3 regions of the Paenarthrobacter nicotinovorans genome follow, and region 2 is predicted to be linked to each of the others. Evidence: riboswitches for the same ligand, from Rfam matches in the RefSeq annotation. Region 2 holds a riboswitch; each other region holds the start of a gene.

Region 1 (4,721 bases), 1.4 Mb from region 2:
CGCACCGGCCTGCAGGGCGAACAGGGTGTCGTCGCCACCGCGACCGACGCCTGCACCCGGGTGGAAGTGAGTGCCGCGCTGGCGAACGATGATTTCGCCGGCGGAGACTACCTGACCACCGAAGCGCTTGACGCCCAGGTACTGTGCGTTGGAGTCACGACCGTTGCGAGTGGAACTCGCGCCTTTTTTGTGTGCCATGTGAAATGCCTGCCTCTAAATTTCTGGGGAAACTGAAAAACCTGAACAGCGGGTAACGAAAGTTACGCGATGCTGGTGATCTTGATCTTGGTCAGTTCCTGACGGTGACCCTGACGCTTCCGGTAGCCGGTCTTGTTCTTGAACTTCTGGATGACGATCTTCGGACCACGGAGGTCTTCGAGGATCTCAGCCGTAACCTTGACGTTGGCCAGTTCCGCTGCTGCGGAGGTGACCTTGTCGCCGTCAACCAGGAGCAAGGCGGGCAGCTCAAGCGTGCTACCGGCTCCACCGGGGACGCGGTTAAGCGTTACGTAGTCTCCAACGGAAACTTTTTCTTGGCGGCCGCCTGCGCGGACAATCGCGTACACCACTTGGGTACTCACTTCTCTCGACGTTTATAACTAAATTTGCGTGCGGAACCTGTCACCGGAATCAGGCTTGGTTCGCGCTGTGCCTCAACGCCGTGGACTTCTGTTCGAAGTCCGCGAGTCATCCCATGAACAATTCCAAGGGGCATAACCCAAGTGTTGGCGTAAGCACCGAAGATCAAGATTACGCTAGTTTGACCCTCAGCTGCAAATGAGGCCGGGACCGGAGGCTACCCCGTGACTTGCATCACGAGGTGTAACGGACTCTCCCGGCACCGTGCCCATACAGCCTACAGGGTTTGGCGGCGATTAACGTGATCACGCCCGCGACGCGCGGGACAAGCCATGCTTTTCATCCCGGTTCAGTCCCGGTTCAGTCCCGATTCAACAGGCCGGCCCACCCTGGGCGTAGAGCCGCGGAGCATCAAAGAACGCCGTCTCGTAGCGGCAGGACTGCCTGAAAGCCTCAAGCATCTCCGCACGTTCACGCCCGGAAGCGGCAACGGCCGCCGCGTCTGTGAAGTTGATCGCCATCCTTGTGGCGGAGGCAAAGTCCTCGTCGGCGTACGTCCGCAGCCAGTCCGCGTAGGGATGCCCGCCGGAGGCCCCGGCATCGACGAACGCGGCGTGGAGCTTTTGACCCACTTCCGCATACAACCAGTAGCAGGGCAGGATCGCCGCGAGGACCACCGCATAGCTGCCTGACGCCGTCGTTGCCAGCAGATGGTCCACGTAGGCTTTGGTGACCGGTCCGGTGACGCCCGAAGCCTCACGGGAGCTCAACCAGTTCCTGTGCAGTTCCGATTCAACTTCCAGGCACTGCCGTGAGCTCTTGGCCCAGAACAGCTGTTCTTCCTCGGTGGGCGCCAACGCGCCTGCACGGGCAAGGACCCTGGAATAGCCATTGAGATAGATGGCGTCCTGCGCAAGGTAGTAGCTGAATGCCGGCTCCGGCAAATGCCCCGACTGCAGTTCCTGGATGAAGTTGAGGCCGTGGATTTTTTCAAGCTCCGGGATGGCTTCCTTCCACAAAGTGGCGGCAAATCCGCCAGGCTGGAGGACGCGCTGGTGGTGGAAGTGGTCCACAGGCCCGTTGCCCTGGCCCACTTCCAGCTCCCCTGCGCTCCTCAGGGCCTGGAGCAGCCACGGTTTCGCTTCGCGCAGTGAGGCCTCCCAGTCGCCCGTGCGCGCCTGGACGGTAGCCAAGGCGGACGACAACGAGCATCCAGTGCCATGGCTGTTCCGGGTCGCAATCCTTGGACCTGCCACTTCGATGACGTCCTGCCGCAACAGCCCGCTGGTGTTGATCAAGGCATCGGGGCATTCCGAGCCGGCCAGATGACCGCCCTTGACCAAGACCGTGTTTCCGCACTCAGCTGCCAGTCGCTTGCCCTGCTCCAATGCCGATGCCCAATCAGCAGCCTCGGTTTCCCCCAGCAATATGGCAAGCTCGGGCAGGTTCGGCGTGATCAGGTCCGCCAATGGAAGCAGGGAACGAAGGGCCTCCCCTGCGGAGTCGGTCAGCAGGCGGTCACCGCTGGTGGCCACCATCACGGGATCAAGAACCACGACGGCGGGGCGCACCGATTCGAGCCAACTGCGCACCTCGTCAATAACAGCCGCGTCGCCGAGCATCCCGATCTTCACCGCGTCGATGACGATATCGGTACTGACGGCGTCCAGTTGCTGGCGCAGGAACTCCACGGGTGGTACGTGCACACCGCTGACACCCAGGGTGTTCTGGGCCGTCAAAGCCGTAATGGCAGCCATGCCATATCCACCGTGGGCGGCGATGCTCTTCAAATCAGCCTGGATTCCGGCTCCTCCGGACGGGTCGGAGCCCGCGATGCTAAGTACCCGGGGGGTTCGTCTGCGGTCCTCCGCCAGCGGATAAACAGCGGAAGATGACAATGCGGCCATGAGGACATCCCTTCGCCGGTGCTAACCGGACAGGTTCAACGGGTTTGGATCTCAGCCTGGCCCATCGCCTGGCACCCCGTGTCAGTCCCCCAGCCTAGCGCACCGGCAGACAGCAAAAGGCCCCGCAATTGCCGCTGGTAGCGGAACTGCGGGGCCTTGGTGCGGTCACAAACGGTTAGAGTTCGGAGGCCGGTACGCCGACGCCCAGGATGATGGGTTCGTCCGGGGCCGCTTTCCTGACCGGCTCCGCAGGCGCCTTGGACTCGTGCGCCGATCCCTTCGCGGCCGTAGCGGTCACGTCGTGGTGCTCAACACTGGTCTCGTTGGCCGCGCCTTGGGCCCTGCTTGCACTGCGGTTCCGGCGGCTACGACGACCCCGCGATGCTGAGGGGGCTTCGTCGGCGGCCGGAGCCGGAGCTTCAGTCGTCGGGGTGTTCGCAGCCTTCGGGGCTTCGACAGCTTCCTTGGCTTTCTGGTCCTCAGGCGACGGTGCCGCGCCAAGGTGCGAGAAAGCTTCGGCCAGGCGGTCCAGGCTCATGGCCGGCCGGGCTGCCTGCGGCTCATCGTGGTGTTCAACGAAAGGCAAGGCAACCTCTTCGCCGCCAAAACGCAGCACTGGAGTGGCCCGGCCTTCGCGGACAGCGGCGTCGTGTGCCGCGGCTTCCTGGGCCGTCGGGGCAGCGGAGACTGAACCGGCGTCGGGACCATGCTCCCCGGCCGCCCGGGTTTGCTCCTCTGCCTTGTGGAGCTCGTCATCGTGAAGGTGGGCGGCATGCGCGGCCGCTGCAATCGTCGCCAGTGCAGCCCGGGTTGCTTCGGCCTTTGCCTGACGGGCAGGGTCCTGGGCTTCCGGGTGTGCTGCCGGTGCCGCAACAGGGGCGGACGGCGTCGAATGTACCTGGGCCGGCGCTTCGACCGTTCCCTGGGCGCCGCCCTTGCCGCGGCGACGCTTGCGCTCGGTGCGGGCTGTGGACTGCTGTGCCTCGGTGTGCGGACGGTGCTGCTCGGCTGCCACGGTGTTGGCGCGGCGGTGCTCCACGGGCTCGTCATGCGTCACGACACCGCGGCCTGCGCAGTGCTCGCACTGCTCACCGAAGACTTCAAGGAGACCGGTGCCCATGCGCTTGCGGGTCATCTGGACAAGGCCCAGTGACGTTACTTCAGCAACCTGGTGCTTGGTACGGTCACGGCCCAGGCACTCCACCATGCGGCGGAGAACGAGGTCGCGGTTGGATTCCAGGACCATGTCGATGAAGTCGATGACGATGATGCCGCCGATGTCACGCAGGCGAAGCTGGCGAACGACTTCCTCGGCAGCTTCAAGGTTGTTCTTGGTAACTGTCTCTTCCAGGTTTCCACCACTGCCGGTGAACTTACCTGTGTTGACGTCCACCACCGTCATGGCTTCGGTGCGGTCAATGACCAGCGAGCCACCGGACGGCAGGAAGACCTTGCGTTCCAGAGCCTTGTGGATCTGCTCATCGATGCGCCAGGCAGCAAAGATGTCTTGATCCTTGGTCCATTTTTCAAGGCGGCCCACGAGGTCGGGGGCAACATAGGTTACATAAGCCTCGATGGTGTCCCAGGCGTCGTCACCGGAGACGATCAGCTTGGAGAAGTCCTCGTTGAAGACGTCACGGACAACCTTGATGGTGAGGTCCGGTTCGCCGTAAAGCAGTTCCGGTGCCAGCACCTTGGTGGAGGAAGCTTGCCCTTCGATACCTTCCCACTGCGCGCGCAGACGGTTGATGTCGTGGGTCAGTTCTTCTTCCGAGGCACCTTCAGCGGCCGTACGGACGATGACTCCGGCGTTTTCCGGCAGGCGGTCCTTCAGGATCCGCTTGAGGCGGTTGCGTTCGACGTCGGGCAGCTTGCGCGAGATGCCGGTCATGGATCCACCCGGCACGTACACAAGGTAGCGGCCCGGAAGTGAGATCTGGCTTGTGAGGCGGGCACCCTTGTGACCCACCGGATCCTTGGTCACCTGGACCAGGACGGAGTCGCCGGACTTCAGCGCATTCTCGATCCGGCGCGGCTGGCCCTCCAGGTTCACTGCATCCCAGTTGACTTCACCGGCGTACAGCACCGCATTGCGCCCGCGTCCGATATCAACGAATGCAGCTTCCATGGATGGCAGGACGTTTTGGACCTTGCCGAGATAGACGTTGCCGATCAGGGAGTCCTGCTGGGTCTTGGACACGAAGTGCTCGGCCAGGACGCCATCTTCAAGGACTG
Region 2 (4,721 bases):
CGCGCCTGGGTGAGGACCTGCTCCGGCGGACCATCCAGGAGGACTCCCGGGGTGCCTGATTGCGGGCCTGCGGTACCGGGTTGCAGGACCACGATCCTGTCCACCAGGTCCTTCCACACGGACACCCTGTGCTCCACCACCACCAGCGTGGCGCCGGTCTTGTCCAGGCAGCGGGCCACGGCGTCGCGGACCTCGAGGACCCCTGCAGGATCGAGGTTGGCCGTGGGTTCGTCCAACAGGATCAAGCCTGGCCGCATCGCCAAAATGCCGGCCAGCGCGAGGCGCTGCTTCTGTCCCCCGGAAAGTGCCGCCGTCGGGTGGTCCAATGCCAAACCGCCGCCTGATGCGGTACGCAAGCCGACGTCGTCGAGCGCTTCATGCACCCGGGACCAGATCTCCTCGCGCGGCACGGCAAGGTTCTCGGCGCCGAAGGCGACGTCGTCGCCCACTCGGGAGAGAACCACCTGTGTTTCGGGATCCTGCTGCATCAGCCCGGCGCGGCCACGCTGCTCGCGGGCAGTGACGCCGTCGATCAGCAGCGAACCGGTCTCGTCAGAGTCGTCTTCCTCGTCACCCAGCACCCCGGCGAGGGCATGCAGGAGCGTGGACTTGCCGGCCCCCGAAGGGCCCAGCAACAGGACGCGTTCCCCCGGTTCAATGCGGAGGTCAAGGCCCTGGATGGCAGGCTGGGCCCGGCCGGCATGCCGCCATCCCCACCCCTCGGCGGAGATGGCGGCAGGCCGGACCGTGCCGCTGTGTGTGGCAGACATCAGTTGAAGACTGGCTCCGAAGCGGCCTTCCGCGACGCGAAGGAACTCAGGACACCCGTCGTGGCCAGACCGCGGGTGGCGATCCAAGACAGGCCGCCGGCGATCACTGCACCGGAGATGGTGGTGAAGGTGATGTACGTCAGTTTGTCGATGGCCTCGTAGGCGATATTCCAGCCCCAGGGCAGGAACGAATCGTTCAGGCCACAGAAGAGGCCCGCGCCTGCGCCCGCGAGGAGTGCGGTGGGCAGGTTGAACTTCTTGTAGCGGAACGCGGCGAAGATCAGCTCGGCGCCAAGGCCCTGCAGGACGCCGGAGATGAGCACCGTGGTGCCGTACTGCGAACCCATGATGAGCTCACCCGTGGCTGCGACGGCCTCGCAGAAAAGAGCTGCGCCGGGCTTTCGGATAATGAGCATGCCCAGGACTGCGGGGATCATCCAGCCACCGGCGATCAGGCCGGTCAGGGGCGGGTACGCCGCATTCATGGGGATGGATACCAGTGCCGCGCCCTGGGACCAGGCCCAGAAAATCACGCCGCCGGCGATGGCGATGAGGGCCGCCACCACGATGTCTACAACACGCCAGCTATAACTGGTCTTCTTCACGTTTACCGTGGTCATTTTTCTGCCTCCTGAGGTTACAGGAGGGGAAAGTGCTCCCCGGAATCCGCCTGGCTTGCACCGTCCGGCTCCGGACACTCTGAGAAGCTCGACTCCCTTGCGCCGGTACTAACCGGATCAGGTTCGAGGGTCTGCGGCTGTCCGCACTCTCAGCGCCCTCGCGTCTCCTGCATCGCTGCAAGGTCCGACGGCGGCGCTCCCCTGTCGTTATCAAATCTGCCCTGATGGGCGGGTTCAGTTTACACCTCCGCGTACGGCCGGCTCTGGGCCGCGGTCACAATCCTGTTGCGAGGCCCACTCTGCGCCCTATCCCCGCGCCTAAACACGCACACCAGGCCCCACAACAAACGAGGGTGCGTTGCGAGGCCCACTCTGCGCCCCATCCCCACGCCTAACACGCACACCAGGCCCCACAACGCACCTGCAAGAATGGCCTGATGACGGATCTTCCAGGCTCCCACGCACCCGTGGCCGAGCCACGCCTCGCTGCCAGCGTGATTCTGCTCCGCGACGCCCCCTCGGGGCTAGAGGCATTTGTCCAGCACAGAGTCAGCACCATGGACTTCGCGGCAGGAATGGTGGTCTTTCCGGGCGGCCGGGTGGACGCTGTGGATCAGTCCGGCTGGGACTACCCCGGGGAACTGCTGCGCAGCCATGCGTTGTCCTGGGCGCAGAGTTCGATTTCCGCGGACACAGCGTTGGCGGAGAGGAACGCGGGAATGGTGCTCACGGCAGCAATCCGCGAAGTCCAGGAAGAAGCCGGGCTGGGCATCGAGCCCGGAGAGCTGCGACCCTGGGCCAACTGGATCACGCCCATAGACATGCCCAAGCGCTTCGACACCTACTTCTATGTGGCCAAGCCGGCACCGGAAGCGCAGCCCCGGCATCAAACCACGGAGGCTTGGCAGTCGCTGTGGATGCCGGTGTCCGGAGTCCTGGAAGCGGAAGCCGCAGGGCAGTTGAAGCTGATGCCACCCACCTACTATCTGCTGAAGGAAATCGCTGTCCTCGATTCCGTAGAGGCAGTGTGGTCCGCCGAGCACCCGGTCGTCCCGGTTCTGGCTCCGGTCGGGTCCTTGGCAGCGTTTCTCAAGGAGCGGGAAAACCGCGGGTAGCCGTGCCGTGCAGCTAGGCTGGTGGCATGAACCTCTTTTTCAAGCTGCTGGGCGCCGGGGTAAGCCTCGGTGCAGGCTTTGTCGGTACCAAACTCGTCAACAAAGGCTGGGAAAAGGCCACGGGCAACAAGCCGCCCACAGGCAACGATGACATGGAGACGAGCCTCCGCTCGGCTCTGACCTTCGCGCTGATTTCCGCTTTCGTGAGCACGCTGATCCAGGTCCTTGCCAGCCGCGGCACCCAGCGGGCGATTGCCCGCTTCGCGAAGTCGCAGGACATCGTCTAAGCATCACCCAACAAGCAACGCGGGGTCACTTATGGCCCATCCCCATGGGGGTAATGGGCCATAAGTGACCCCGCGTTGCTTTAAGGTTCGGAGGGCTCCTGGCCGGCGGCGGCCCTTTGGACCACGGCTTCGAGTTCGTCCTTGGTGAGCTTCTCGCGGTGCCCGTGTTTGGTCCGGTACGCGGAGCGCCCCACCATGTGGGCGGACACCGGCGCGGTGAGAAGTTGGAAAATCCACGCCACCAGCAGGACGGGCCACACCCACCAAGTACGCATCTGCAGGCCGATCGCTGCGAGCATCAGGAACAAGCCCAACACCTGCGGCTTGGTGGCTGCGTGCATGCGGCTCATGAGGTCCGGGAACCTCAGCAAGCCGATCGCGGCACCCAGGGACATCAGCGCGCCCACTATGAGGAACACTGCGGTCACCATGTCGATGACCAAGTCCACTCCGGTGGCGTCAGGACTCATTGCTTTGCTCCCTTCGCTCGGCCACGAACCGGGCAACCGTCACGGAGCCGATGAAACCGATCACCGCGAGGGCCACCAGCAGCATCAGGTTGTTGAGGTGTTGGTTCACGGCCATGTCGATGGCGAGGGCAGCACCAAGGATGGCCAGCAGGACATCGGAAGCAAGGACGCGGTCAAGCAAAGATGGGCCAATCGCGATGCGCACGATCGCACCTGCAGCGGCGAGGCTGAGGATCACCGCCGTGGCCACCAGAACAAATTCCTTCACAGCGTTGCCCCTTCCATGCCGGGCCGGGCTTCTGCCTTCAGGGCCTCGACTTCTTCCCGCGTTCCCATGATGCGGATCAGCCCTGCCTCAATGTTCTGCGTCTCCCGGCGGATCTTGTCGATGTCCGCTTCTTCGTAGATGTTCAGCGCGTGCAAATAGAGCGTGGAGGTGGAGCGGTCCACCTCCACCACCAGCGAGCCGGGGATCAGCGAGATGACATGCCCTGTAGCCGTCACCATGAGGTCCGAGTGGCTTCGCAACGGAACAGCGACGACGGCGCTGCGCACCTTGGGTCCCTTGACCACCGCCAGGTACAGCACCAGGAAGCTCGCTGCCACCACTTTCGCGACGAACATCAGGGCGAACGGAACAGCACGCAGGACATTGAACCTGCCGCTGAGCTCCACAGGCGGGAGGTAGAAGAACTTGGCCACCAGCACGGCAATCAGCGCGCCAAAAAGCAGGTTGCCCGGGCTGAAGTCACGCCACAGCGCACCCCATACGATGACCAGCCAGATGAGCAGCGGCAGTTCCGTGCGGAACGAGATCGGCTTGCGGCTCATTTCGTACCGCCATTCTGCGCCAGCGGGGGCACCTCGACAGAGTCACCCAGTACCGAGTGGATGTAGGCCGAGCGGTCCAGCATGATCTCCGCGGAACCGTCCGCAACCTGGAAGAGCGGACCGGCGAACACTGTCAGCGCCACCCCGAACACCACCAGCGCCGCAGTGGAACCTACCATGGTCCGCGGCAGTACTCCGACGTTGCCGGGGGTCATCAACACGGGATCCGGGTACTCGGCATCCTCTGGTTTGCGCCAGAACGCCCTGTTCCACACACGGGCTATTGCCAGCAACGTCAGCAGGCTGGTGACCACGCCGCCCACTACCAGCACGATCGCCAGTGGGGTTCCGAGCTCCACGCCGGCCTGCAGAAGACCCAGCTTCCCAAGGAAGCCTGAGAACGGAGGAATGCCCGCCAGGTTCATGGCCGGTACGAAGAACAGCAACGCCAGCAACGGCGACAGCTTGGCCAGGCCGCCCAAGCGGTCAATGGAGGAGCTGCCTCCCCGGCGTTCTATGAGTCCCGTGACCAGGAATAAGCTGGTCTGCACGGTGATGTGGTGGGCAACGTAGAACACTGCCGCACCCAGGCCCGCTACGGAGCTCATGGCCAGCCCGAACACCATGT
Region 3 (4,721 bases), 950 kb from region 2:
AACATTGACCACTTCCGCGTTGGCATCGAGGTCGAAATCCCAGACGAACGCACCGCAGTCCTGATCGGCGAGCAGGCTGCCTGCGTTTTCGCTGATGATCTCCGGGTGCAGGGGGATGCGGCCGTCCGGAGCGTAGAACGTCTGGCCGCGGTGCCGGGTTTCGGCATCCAGCGCCCCGCCGGGAGCCACGAAAGACGGCACGTCGGCGATCGCGTAGAGAACCTTGTACCCCTCGCCGGCGCGATCAATGAACAGGGCTTGGTCAAGGTCCGTTGACGTGGCGGGGTCGATGGTCAGGAAAGGGACGTGCTTGAGGTCGCGATCGGGCAGGCGGAGGGATTCGACGGCGTCCCGTGCCTCCCGGACGGCATCAACCGGATAGTCGCCGGGCAGCTCCAGCTCCGTCCGGAGGGCCGCGAAAGCCGCTGCGAGCTGGTCCGATGAGTCGTCGACGTTGGGCGCTATCCGATGATGTGACACGAAAATCAGGGTAGCCCGAAACCGGCAGATAGTCTTGGACGCTTCCGGCTCCAAGCGATGCTGTCAGTGCGGCGGATGGCCAGCTGTTGCTGGCCATTAGCTTCTTGGCGGCCCGGGGAGGCAGGCGGTGGGGCGGTCGACGGCAGCCATCAACACCCCCGTAGCCCATTTGGGCCTGTTACCGTCTAAGGTATAAAGACGGTAACAAGGAAGGGGCAAGCTATGAGCGATTGGTCGCTACCCGAGCGGTTCGACGTCGGCGACGGTACGGTGCGATGGAACTCGGTCGGCGAGGGCCCGGCTCTCGTTCTGATGCACGGCACACCCTTCTCGTCGTACATCTGGCGAGACATCGCCCCGGTGCTTGCTCGTGATCACCGGGTCTACGTCTGGGACATGCTCGGATTCGGACAGTCGACCCGCACCGCGCCGGATGTGAGCCTCCGGCAGCAGGCGACGATCTTCGTCGAACTCCTCGAGCACTGGGGGGTCTCAGCGCCTCGGGTCGTGGCGCACGACGTCGGCGGCGCGGTCGCGCTGCGGGCGACGCTCCTGCACGACGTGAACTTCGAGTCGCTCACGCTCATCGATGCCGCGACGGTGAGTGGTTGGGGCGCCGGCGGGTTCTTCCAAACCGTCCACCAGCACCCCGAGGCCTTCGAGGCGCTCCCCGACTGGGCTAGCGCTGCCCTGATCGACGCCAAGATCCGGTCCGGCAGTCACGTGGGTCTGCGTGCAGACGCCCTGGCTTCGTACACGGGCCAGTGGGCGGGTGCGGAAGGGGCACGGGCGTTCTACCGGCAGTACACCCAAGGCGGCGAGGAGAACACCGACGAGCTACAGGATCGACTCCGGCTGTTGGACATCCCGATCCACGTGGTCTGGGGCTCGGAAGATGCGTGGCTGGGTGTCGACTACGCCCATCGGCTCGTCACGGCACTTCCGGATCACGCGCGGTTCTCGATCATCGAGGGAGCCGGGCACATGGTGCCGGAGGATCGGCCCGGCGAACTCCTCAGTCTGCTGAGCGCGTGAACGCCGTGCAGTCCGCCGTGCCCGAGGAGCTGCGTGTCGTCGTGGAGTTTTGCAACAGCGCCACACTGCTGCACGGCACCGACGCGCTGGCGACCATCCGTGACGGGCGGGAGTGGCTGGTCCGGCATGGATGGGGCGGCGAGCCCACGCTCGAGCATCTCATCTCGTTGCGCGACGCCCGCGAGGTCATGCGCGCGTTCCTGGCCGACCGTACCGACACGGCAGCGCGATCCGCCCTGAACCAGCTCGCTCAGGAGCACTGGGCAGGCCCCCACGTCGACGACGACGGGCGGCTCGCGCTGACCCCGTCGGCCGGCCTGCCGGTCTCGCCGGCGGGAGCAGCGGTCGGGGCGCTCCTGCTCCACGGCTTGACCGGCTCGGGGCAGCGGCTCAGGACCTGCGCGTCGGAAGCGTGCAGGTGGGTGTTCTACGACAGTTCACGGTCCAGGACCCGGACCTGGTGCGACATGAACACGTGCGGGGCGCGGAGCAAGATGCGCCAGTACCGCGATCGGCTCACCTGAATCTGATCCGATCCGGTGGGTGGGCTGCGGCATCTGCAAGCCCCGACTCACCCCTGTCGCCACAACCTGCCGATACCCCGACGGTCTGCGTGCCTGGGACTGTTGTTTGGAGAACCGTTACGCGGCGGCGTCCAGGGCTTCGAGCAGCGACTTGGCTGCCGCCGTCGGATCTTCCGCCTCGGTAATGGCGCGAACGACGACGATACGGCTGGCGCCCGCAGCGAGCACCTGCTCGACGTTGCCGAGATCGATTCCGCCGATCGCAAACCACGGCACCTCCACGGCGCCGCCGGTGGTCTCCTCCGCGCGCCTGATCGCTTCCGCGGCATATGTGACCAGGCCGGTTCCCACCGCTTCGCGGCCGGGTTTGGTGGGGGTCGCCCAGACGGGACCAACGCAGAAATAGTCCAGCCCAGGCTCGCCCGGCGAAGCCGTGATCGCGGCATTTACCTGCTCAGGCGTATGGGTGGAGAGACCAATCGAAGCGGGGCGGGGAAGGAACGTGCGGGCAATCTCCAGCGGGAGGTCCTTCTGGCCCACATGGAACACCGGAGCCCCGGAAACACTGGCAATATCGGCCCGGTCGTTGACCGCCCAGAGCCGCCCGTGCCGTTCTGCGACGCCACGCAGGATCGCCAGCAATTCCAATTCCTCGGCGGCTTCGATCGTCTTGTCACGGAGTTGGATGATGTCCACCCCGCCCTGGAACGCGGCGTCGGCAAAGTCTTCAAAATCGCCTTGGCGCTTGCGCGCATCAGTGCACAGGTAGAGGCGGGCGCTGGCGAGGGCAGAGTGCTGGGTCATGGAATCCACAGTAGTTCCTCTAAACTGGGCACGTACTGCGGGAGCCGTGACCTACGTCTTTATGACCGTCCGGCTGAGAGGGCTTCAGAGCCGACCGCTTGACCTGATCCGGCTAGTACCGGCGTAGGGAAGGAAACAGATGGCAGAAGCCATTCACGCGGATGTTGCCGTTATCGGCGGAGGCGTCATCGGACTGGGCATCGCCCACCAGGCCCGGAAGCTGGGCCGCTCCGTAGCACTCATCGATCCGGCGCCCGCCACCGGTGCGACATTTGCTGCTGCCGGAATGTTGGCGCCCGTGAGCGAGCTGCACTACCAGGAAGAAGACCTCCTGGAGCTCATGCTCGAGTCATCCCGGTTGTGGCCTTCGTTTGCCGGCGGCCTTCACCGGCCTGTGGAAGATACCGGATACCGCACGACGCCGACCCTCGCCGTGGGTGCCGATGCCGCCGACCGCCGCGCGCTCGCGGACCTTCGCACCGTCCAGCTCGCGGCGGGCCTGGGGGTCGAACCGTTGCCGTTGCGGACCGCCAGGGAACGCGAACCGCTCCTTAGCCCGCAAATTTCCTGTGCCTTTGATATCCCCGCCGATCACCAGGTGGATCCCCGGAAGCTGGCGGAGTGCCTCATGGCAGGGCTGGCCGCCCATTCATCCGGCGATGGCACGTGGCTAGGCGGCGCCAGGGAAGGATTTGCCGTTGCAGAGTCCGCGCACGGCCTGTTGTGGGACGGGGACCAGGTAGCCGGAGTGGAGCTCGAATCCGGCAAATCCGTCATGGCCGGCGAAACCGTGGTGGCCAACGGGCTGGGCGCCCCCGCGCTCGCCGGCCTTCCTGAGGGTCTTGAACTTCCGGTCAGGCCGGTCTACGGGGACATCCTCAGGCTTCGGGTCCCCGCGCACCTCCAACCGCTGCTCACTGCCACTGTTCGTGGCATGGTCCGCGGGGTGCCCGTTTACATCGTTCCCAGGGACGACGGAACCGTAGTCATCGGAGCTACCCAACGGGAGGACGGCTTGTCGGCGGCCTCCAACGCAGTCTCTGCCGGCGGGGTTTACCAGCTCCTTAGGGACGCCCAGGTACTGGTTCCCGCGGTGGCCGAACTTGAACTCCTGGAAGCAACTGCGCGCGCCAGGCCAGGGACTCCGGATAACGCTCCGTTGCTGGGCCGCGTAGCCGGTTCAAGCGGGGACATCGCGGGCCTGATTGTGGCCACCGGGTTCTTCCGGCATGGCGTCCTCCTGACCCCCGTGGCCGCGAGGATCGTGGGGGAGCTGCTCACCGGTTCCCCTGATCCCCGCTGGTCCATCTTCCGGCCCGACCGTTTCAGTGCAACCGCGCGTCGCTCTCAACTCCACAGCAAGGAAACAGTATGAACATCAAACTCAACGGCGCCGTCCGCCAGGTGCCCGCCGACGCCTCCGTCAGCACGCTCGTCACGGCCGTCACCGGCCGCGTACTCGACCACCGCGGACAGGCGGCCGACGGCGGGAAGCTGGGTGTCGCCGTCGCCCGCAATTCCGAGGTGGTGCCGCGCAGCCAGTGGGCAGCTACTCCGCTGGCCGACGGCGATGAACTCGAACTCGTTACCGCAGTACAGGGAGGCTGAACCATGACCACAGCAAGCACCGAAATCCTTACTGACGCCTTGGTGATCGACGGCGTCGAATTCGGGTCCCGCCTGATCATGGGAACGGGAGGTGCGCCGAGCCTGGACGGGCTCGGAGCCGCGCTCCTGGCATCCGGAACCGAGCTCACCACCGTGGCCATGCGACGCTATTCGCCGGCCGAAACCGGTTCGCTGTTCCAGCTGCTGGTGGACAACAACATCCGGGTCCTCCCGAACACCGCAGGGTGTTTCACGGCGAAGGACGCCGTG

The links. Region 2 has a riboswitch for thiamine pyrophosphate ahead of JMY29_RS17700 (ECF transporter S component). Riboswitches for the same ligand answer to the same signal wherever they lie in the genome.
Region 1: another riboswitch for thiamine pyrophosphate. It lies ahead of thiD (bifunctional hydroxymethylpyrimidine kinase/phosphomethylpyrimidine kinase); the one in region 2 lies ahead of JMY29_RS17700 (ECF transporter S component).
Region 3: another riboswitch for thiamine pyrophosphate. It lies ahead of thiO (glycine oxidase ThiO); the one in region 2 lies ahead of JMY29_RS17700 (ECF transporter S component).

Annotation. Positions count from the first base shown of each region.
Region 1 covers NZ_CP089293.1:2,410,493-2,415,213, forward strand. Annotated here, with positions in the region: gene rpmA (50S ribosomal protein L27) at 1-198, opposite strand, end outside; gene rplU (50S ribosomal protein L21) at 261-569, opposite strand; gene thiD (bifunctional hydroxymethylpyrimidine kinase/phosphomethylpyrimidine kinase) at 951-2,486, opposite strand; TPP riboswitch at 2,477-2,575, opposite strand; gene JMY29_RS11250 (Rne/Rng family ribonuclease) at 2,662-4,721, opposite strand, start outside.
Region 2 covers NZ_CP089293.1:3,811,293-3,816,013, forward strand. Annotated here, with positions in the region: gene JMY29_RS17695 (ABC transporter ATP-binding protein) at 1-770, opposite strand, end outside; gene JMY29_RS17700 (ECF transporter S component) at 770-1,390, opposite strand; TPP riboswitch at 1,467-1,603, opposite strand; gene JMY29_RS17705 (NUDIX hydrolase) at 1,828-2,505, shown strand; gene JMY29_RS17710 (DUF4235 domain-containing protein) at 2,532-2,792, shown strand; gene mnhG (monovalent cation/H(+) antiporter subunit G) at 2,873-3,262, opposite strand; gene JMY29_RS17720 (monovalent cation/H+ antiporter complex subunit F) at 3,252-3,530, opposite strand; gene JMY29_RS17725 (Na+/H+ antiporter subunit E) at 3,527-4,093, opposite strand; gene JMY29_RS17730 (Na+/H+ antiporter subunit D) at 4,090-4,721, opposite strand, start outside.
Region 3 covers NZ_CP089293.1:2,864,730-2,869,450, reverse strand. Annotated here, with positions in the region: gene JMY29_RS13315 (RNB domain-containing ribonuclease) at 1-480, opposite strand, end outside; gene JMY29_RS13310 (alpha/beta fold hydrolase) at 703-1,515, shown strand; gene JMY29_RS13305 (CGNR zinc finger domain-containing protein) at 1,512-2,039, shown strand; gene thiE (thiamine phosphate synthase) at 2,157-2,843, opposite strand; TPP riboswitch at 2,871-2,990, shown strand; gene thiO (glycine oxidase ThiO) at 2,983-4,218, shown strand; gene thiS (sulfur carrier protein ThiS) at 4,215-4,451, shown strand; gene JMY29_RS13285 (thiazole synthase) at 4,455-4,721, shown strand, end outside.